2 regions of the Kitasatospora sp. NPDC093550 genome follow, and region 2 is predicted to be linked to the other one. Evidence: predicted binding sites of a transcription regulator. Region 2 holds the regulator's gene; the other holds the start of a gene.

Region 1 (3,522 bases), on a different contig from region 2:
CCTCGCGTCCGCCTGAACCACCCCCCACCCCGCAAGGAGAGCCATGAGCGCCACCGTCCGCATCCCGACCATCCTGCGCACCTACACCGGCGGCGCCGCCGAGGTGACCGCCGAGGGCGCCACCCTGGCCGAGGTCATCGCCGACCTGGAGAAGAACCACGCGGGCATCTCCGCCCGCATCCTGGACGACACCGGCAAGCTGCGCCGCTTCGTCAACGTCTACGTGAACGACGACGACGTGCGCTTCGCCGAGGGCCTGGCGACCGAGATCAAGGACGGCGCCGGCATCTCGATCATTCCGGCGGTGGCCGGCGGCTGCTGAGCCGCGCCCCGCCATTCGGCCGCCCGCGCGCACGGAATTCCGTTCTCCGTACGCGCGGGCGGCTCGTTGCATTCCGGCTGGAATATTTCCGGGTGGAGTCGGAGTAGAGTGTCGCTCGGTTGGGAACAGGGGTTCCCTCTCGGCCCCGCGCGCGCGTCCTGCCGGAAGGCGTCCGGACGGTGAGACCGGCCGGGGAAACCTGTCAGGCCGGTGTCAGAATTACCGCGGGGATTTGGGTAATTCGTCCGCTATGTCCGGCGTTAAATGCCGAGATTTTCCCGATTCGGCCCGTCCTGTCCCTTGCCGCTGCGGCGGAATTACCGGCGGTTGACCCTGTTGCAGAGGGCGTCGGTCCGGATACATTCAGCGGCGGTCGACGCAATCACCCGCTCACCGGAGGCCGTTGGGCGCTCCGCGCGGTGGGTTGCGGCGTGCACGGCTGCGCCCAGGGGGGGTTCCCCGGGCCGGCCTTCAAACCAACCCGGGCCCGCGACCTGCGGGACCGTGAAGGGCCAGCACAGCACTAGGGGAGTTCGGAATGGCTCAGGGCACCGTCAAGTGGTTCAACGCGGAGAAGGGCTACGGCTTCATCGCGGTCGACGGTGGTGCGGACGTCTTCGTCCACTACAGCGCGATCCAGATGGACGGCTACCGCACCCTCGAGGAGGGCCAGCGGGTCGAGTTCGAGATCTCTCAGGGACAGAAGGGCCCGCAGGCGGACATGGTCCGCGCCGCGGGCTGACCCCTTCCGACCCCAGGAGCTCGGCGCGGCCCTACGGCTGGTGACCACTCGCTTCTCGACGGGCCCGTACGACACGTGTCGTACGGGCCCGTCGGCGTTCCCGGGCTACCCCGACGACGGCTCGCGGGTTGCCCATTGGGCTTGCACTCGACCACCCGGAGTGCTAATCATTGGCGTTAGCACTCACAGTGTGAGAGTGACAGCGGACCGGGTCGGTGAGGCCCCCGGGAGCGGCAGGGAATGGACCTCCGCGCACCAGGGCCGTCCGTCGCGGGCACCCCTTGGTCCGAGCAGTCGACCGTGTCCCGGAGGACCACTTCTGATGGCCAAGATCATCGCCTTTGATGAGGAAGCTCGCCGCGGCCTTGAGCGTGGCATGAACCAGCTCGCCGACGCAGTGAAGGTCACGCTCGGCCCCAAGGGTCGCAACGTCGTGCTGGAGAAGAAGTGGGGCGCCCCCACGATCACCAACGACGGTGTCTCCATCGCCAAGGAGATCGAGCTCGAGGACCCGTACGAGAAGATCGGTGCGGAGCTCGTCAAGGAGGTCGCCAAGAAGACGGACGACGTCGCGGGTGACGGCACCACCACCGCCACCGTGCTCGCCCAGGCCCTGGTTCGCGAGGGTCTGCGCAACGTCGCCGCCGGCGCCAACCCGATGGCCCTGAAGCGCGGCATCGAGAAGGCCGTCGCCGCCGTCTCCGACCAGCTGCTGGCCCAGGCCAAGGACGTGGAGACCAAGGAGCAGATCGCCTCCACCGCCTCCATCTCCGCCGCCGACACCCAGATCGGCGAGCTGATCGCCGAGGCCATGGACAAGGTCGGCAAGGAAGGCGTCATCACCGTCGAGGAGAGCAACACCTTCGGCCTGGAGCTCGAGCTCACCGAGGGCATGCGCTTCGACAAGGGCTACATCTCCGCCTACTTCGCCACCGACCTGGAGCGCATGGAGGCGACCTTCGAGGACCCGTACATCCTCATCGCCAACTCCAAGATCGGCTCGGTCAAGGACCTGCTCCCGCTGCTGGAGAAGGTCATGCAGAGCGGCAAGCCGCTCGTCATCATCGCCGAGGACGTCGAGGGCGAGGCCCTGTCGACCCTGGTCGTGAACAAGATCCGCGGCACCTTCAAGTCCGTCGCCGTCAAGGCCCCGGGCTTCGGCGACCGCCGCAAGGCCATGCTCGGCGACATCGCCATCCTCACCGGTGGCACCGTGATCTCCGAGGAGGTCGGCCTCAAGCTGGAGAACGCCGGCATCGACCTGCTGGGCACCGCCCGCAAGGTGGTCATCACCAAGGACGAGACCACCATCGTCGACGGTGGCGGCGACAGCGAGCAGGTCGCGGGCCGCGTGAACCAGATCCGCGCCGAGATCGAGAACAGCGACTCGGACTACGACCGCGAGAAGCTCCAGGAGCGCCTCGCCAAGCTGGCCGGCGGCGTGGCCGTCATCAAGGCCGGCGCGGCCACCGAGGTGGAGCTCAAGGAGCGCAAGCACCGCATCGAGGACGCCGTCCGCAACGCCAAGGCCGCCGTCGAGGAGGGCATCGTCGCCGGTGGTGGCGTCGCCCTGCTGCAGGCCGGTGTCGCCTTCGACAAGCTGGAGCTGGACGGCGACGAGGCCACCGGTGCCAACATCGTCAAGGTCGCGCTGGAGGCCCCGATCAAGCAGATCGCGACCAACGCCGGCCTGGAGGGTGGCGTCGTGGTGGAGAAGGTGCGCAACCTCCCCGCCGGTCACGGCCTGAACGCCGCCACCAACGAGTACGTCGACCTGGTCGCCGCGGGCATCATCGACCCGGCCAAGGTCACCCGCTCCGCGCTGCAGAACGCCGCCTCCATCGCGGCGCTGTTCCTCACCACCGAGGCCGTCATCGCCGACAAGCCGGAGAAGGCCGCCGCGGCCGCCGGCGGCGGCATGCCGGGCGGTGACATGGACTTCTGATCCTGATCGCTTCGATCGGATCGGCAGGACCTCGTCCGCGTGGGCGGTTCCCTTCGGGGGGCCGCCCACGCGGCGTTTCGGCGTTCGGGGGAGTTGAGGGGAGGATGGACGGATGGCTGCTGACGACATCGAGACCGCCCTGCACAACGCGCGGGCACTGATCCTGGCCGACCTCACCGCCCGGGACGTGGCGGACGCCGCCGTCGTCTCCCTGGTGGAGCAGGCCGTCACCCACCGGCGCTGGTGGCTGGAGCAATGGCCGGACGGCACCGAGTACGTGCTCGGGCTGGTCGCCCAGGACGTCCAGGACGCGCTGCTGGAGGCGTACGGACGGTGGCCGCTGTGCACCGCCTGCGCGGCCGACGGTGACCCGCACGCGCTCAGCGTGGAGCCGGAGTTGGGGCCGGAGCCGCACTGGGTGTGCGGCAAGCAGGGCGCGGTGGTGGCGCCGGTGGGGGAGCTGGTCTAGGCCCTCAAGAGAGGGCCTAGCCGGCCAGCTCGTGGAGTTCGGCC
Region 2 (3,522 bases):
AGCAGCTGCGAGGCGGTCTCCCGGGCGCTCAGCGCGGGGGCGAAGTAGAAGGCGTTGTACGGCTGCGCCTGGCGCAGGTCCTTGCTGGGGATGGCGGCGATCTGCCCGGTCACCTTGGTCAGGGCGGAGGCGAGGGCGCTGGGCCGTCCGGTGAGCTGGGCGGCGGCTCGGTCGGCGGCCAGCTCGCGGTAGCGGGAGAGCAGCCGGGTGAGCAGGAAGCTGATCGCGTAGACGACCATCGAGACCAGCGGGATGAGCAGCGCGACGATGGCCGCGTTCTGGTCGTTGTCGTTGCGGCCGCCGCCCATGAAGCCGCCGTACACGGCGATCCTGGTCATCGCGCCGGCGAGCACGCCGAGGAAGCCGGCGATCGTCATCACCGCGACGTCCCGGTGGGCCACGTGGGACAGCTCGTGCGCGAGGACGCCCTCCAGCTCCTCCGGCTCCAGTCGGCGCAGCAGGCCGGTGGTCACGCAGACCACCGCGTTCTGCGGGTTGCGGCCGGTGGCGAAGGCGTTGGGCATGTCGTTGTCGGCGACCGCCACGCGGGGTTTGGGCATGTCGGCCAGGGCGCAGAGCCGGTCGATCGTGCCGTGCAGCTGGGGGAACTCCTCCGGGGACACCTGGTGGGCGCCCATCGCCCGTTCGGTGATCTTGTCGCTGAACCAGAACTGGGCCACGAACAGCCCGCCGGAGATCAGGACGATCAGCGGCCAGGCGCCGCGCAGCAGCGCGATCAGCAGGCCGGTGAAACCGACGTACAGCAGCCCGATCACGAACATCGTGGCGACCATGCGGCCGGTCAGGCCGCGGTCGGGCGCGAAACGGGTGTGCTGGCCCGAGCTCGACATCGCTTGCTCCTCCATTCGCCGTCGCCTTCGATGCTGCCACCCGGACGGCCCGGGGGCACCACCCCGGCGCCCGGAACCGTGAACGGCCGCCGCCGTGCGGGCCGTACCCGGAACTGCGGGCAGGATCACCCCGGTCGGGCCGTTCCTGCCGTAGGACCCGGGCCTTACACTGGCAGGTACGGTTTTGGCACTCGGGTGTTCAGAGTGCCAAGGTCGGGGCCGCCGGGAGCGGCCCGCCGCAGGACAGAGCGGTACAGGCAGGACAGAGCAGTACAGCGGGACACAGACGGACAACGTGCGAAGACGGAGGTGCGTGCCCCATGGCCGGTGAGGTCCGCCAGCTGGACGACCGCAAGCTCGCCGTGCTCCGCGCGATCGTGCAGGACTACGTGGGCACCGAGGAGCCGGTCGGCTCCAAGGCCCTGGTGGAGCGGCACAACCTCGGGGTCTCGCCGGCGACGGTCCGCAACGACATGGCGGCGCTGGAGGAGGAGGGCTACATCCACCAGCCGCACACCAGCGCCGGCCGGATCCCGACCGACAAGGGGTACCGCCTCTTCGTCGACAAGCTCGCCGAGATCAAGCCGATGAGCGCCCCCGAGCGCCGGGCGATCCGGCACTTCCTGGACGGCGCGGTCGACCTGGACGACGTGGTCGCGCGCACCGTGCGGCTGCTCGCCCAGCTGACCCGGCAGGTCGCGGTGGTCCAGTACCCCTCGCTGACGCGCTCCACGGTGCGGCACATCGAGCTGGTGGCGCTGGCCCCGGCGAAGGTGATGCTGGTGCTGATCACCAACACCGGCCGGGTCGAGCAGCGGATGGTGGACTGCCCGGGCACGGTCGGCGAGACCGTCCTGGCGGATCTGCGCACCGCGCTCAACAGCAGGGCGGCCGGCCGCCTCCTGCCGGAGGTCCCGGGGCTGTTGGAGGAGCTCCCGGCGACGTTCGAGGAGGCCGACCGGCCGATCGTGGCCACCGTCCTGGCGACGCTGTTCGAGACGCTCGCGGAGCAGAACGAGGAGCGGATCATGCTGGCCGGCACGGCCAACCTGACCCGCTTCGGCCACGACTTCCCGCTCACCATCCAGCCGGTGCTGGAAGCGCTGGAGGAGCAGGTCATCCTGCTCCGCCTCCTGGGTGAGACCAACGACGCCGCGATGACGGTCCGGATCGGGCGGGAGAACGCCTACGAGGGGCTGATTTCCACCTCGGTGGTCTCGGTCGGTTACGGTTCGGGGGACGAGAGCGTGGCCAAGCTGGGTGTGATCGGTCCGACCCGGATGGACTACCCGGGCACAATGGGGGCGGTGCGGGCGGTGGCGCGGTACGTGGGCCAGATCCTGGCCGAGTCGTAGCAATACGACCGCGCGCCGTACCGGTGACGCGCGGTGACCAGTCGCAGCACTACTACAGGCGGAACAAGCGGAGCATTTGGTGGCCACGGACTACTACGCGGTACTCGGCGTCCGACGGGATGCGGGGCAGGACGAGATCAAGAAGGCGTTCCGGCGCCTGGCACGCGAACTGCACCCGGACGTCAACCCGGACCCGAAGACGCAGGAGCGGTTCAAGGAGATCAACGCCGCCTACGAGGTGCTCTCCGACCCGCAGAAGCGCCAGGTCTACGACCTCGGCGGGGACCCGCTGTCCCCGGGCGGCGGCGGTGCGGGCGGCTTCGGGGCCGGCGCGGCGGGCTTCGGCTTCTCCGACATCATGGACGCCTTCTTCGGCGCCGCGGCCGGCCAGCGCGGCCCGCGCTCGCGCACCCGCCGGGGCCAGGACGCCATGATCCGGCTGGAGATCACCCTGGAGGAGGCCGCGTTCGGCACCACCAAGGAGCTCCAGGTCGACACCGCCGTCACCTGCACCACCTGCAGCGGCGAGGGCGCGGCCCCCGGCACCTCGGCGCAGACCTGTGACATGTGCCGCGGCAAGGGCGAGGTCTCCCAGGTCACCCGGTCCTTCCTGGGCCAGGTCATGACCTCCCGCCCCTGCCCGCAGTGCCAGGGCTTCGGCACCGTCGTGCCGACCCCGTGCCCGGAGTGCGCCGGCGACGGCCGGGTCCGCGCCCGCCGCACGCTGACCGTGAAGATCCCGGCCGGTGTCGACAACGGCACCCGGATCCAGTTGGCCGGCGAGGGCGAGGTCGGCCCGGGCGGCGGCCCGGCCGGCGACCTGTACGTCGAGATCGCCGAGACCACCCACGCGATCTTCCAGCGGCGCGGGGACGACCTGCACTGCACCGTCACCATCCCGATGACGGCGGCCTCGCTCGGCACCCAGGTGCCGCTGCAGACCCTGGACGGCCTGGAGGAGGTCGACATCCGGCCCGGCACCCAGTCCGGCCAGTCGATCCCGCTGCACGGCCGGGGCATCACCCACCTGCGCGGGGGCGGCCGGGGCGACCTGATAGTGCACGTCGAGGTGAAGACGCCCACCAAGCTCGACGCCGAGCAGGAGGAGCTGCTGCGCCGTCTCGCGGTGCTGCGCGGCGAGGAGCGGCCCTCCGGCCAGTTCGCGCCGGGCCAGCAGGGCCTGTTCTCCCGGCTGAAGGACGCCTTCAACGGCCGGTAGCCGTCCGCGGAGGGGTGCCGGGGGCCGACCCCCGGCACCCCTCCCGCGTTTCCTCCCCGCCGCGGCCGCGCGCCGGCCGGGCCCCCTCCGGAAAGGT

Evidence for each region. Region 2 encodes HrcA, which represses chaperone genes, less so after heat shock. Its sites were predicted from a motif close to TTNGCACTCNGNNNNNCNGAGTGCNAA; they were not measured.
Region 1: groL (chaperonin GroEL) is a predicted target of HrcA. The motif match lies at 1,205-1,231, and genes of this name have one in related genera.

The regions. Positions count from the first base shown of each region.
Region 1 covers NZ_JBIWJF010000038.1:5,118-8,639, forward strand. The annotation lists gene thrC (threonine synthase) at 1-16, shown strand, start outside; gene ACIRD3_RS36110 (MoaD/ThiS family protein) at 44-322, shown strand; gene ACIRD3_RS36115 (cold-shock protein) at 861-1,064, shown strand; gene groL (chaperonin GroEL) at 1,387-3,009, shown strand; gene ACIRD3_RS36125 (hypothetical protein) at 3,122-3,478, shown strand; gene ACIRD3_RS36130 (hypothetical protein) at 3,495-3,522, opposite strand, start outside.
Region 2 covers NZ_JBIWJF010000008.1:122,609-126,130, forward strand. The annotation lists gene htpX (zinc metalloprotease HtpX) at 1-851, opposite strand, end outside; gene hrcA (heat-inducible transcriptional repressor HrcA) at 1,172-2,206, shown strand; gene dnaJ (molecular chaperone DnaJ) at 2,286-3,425, shown strand.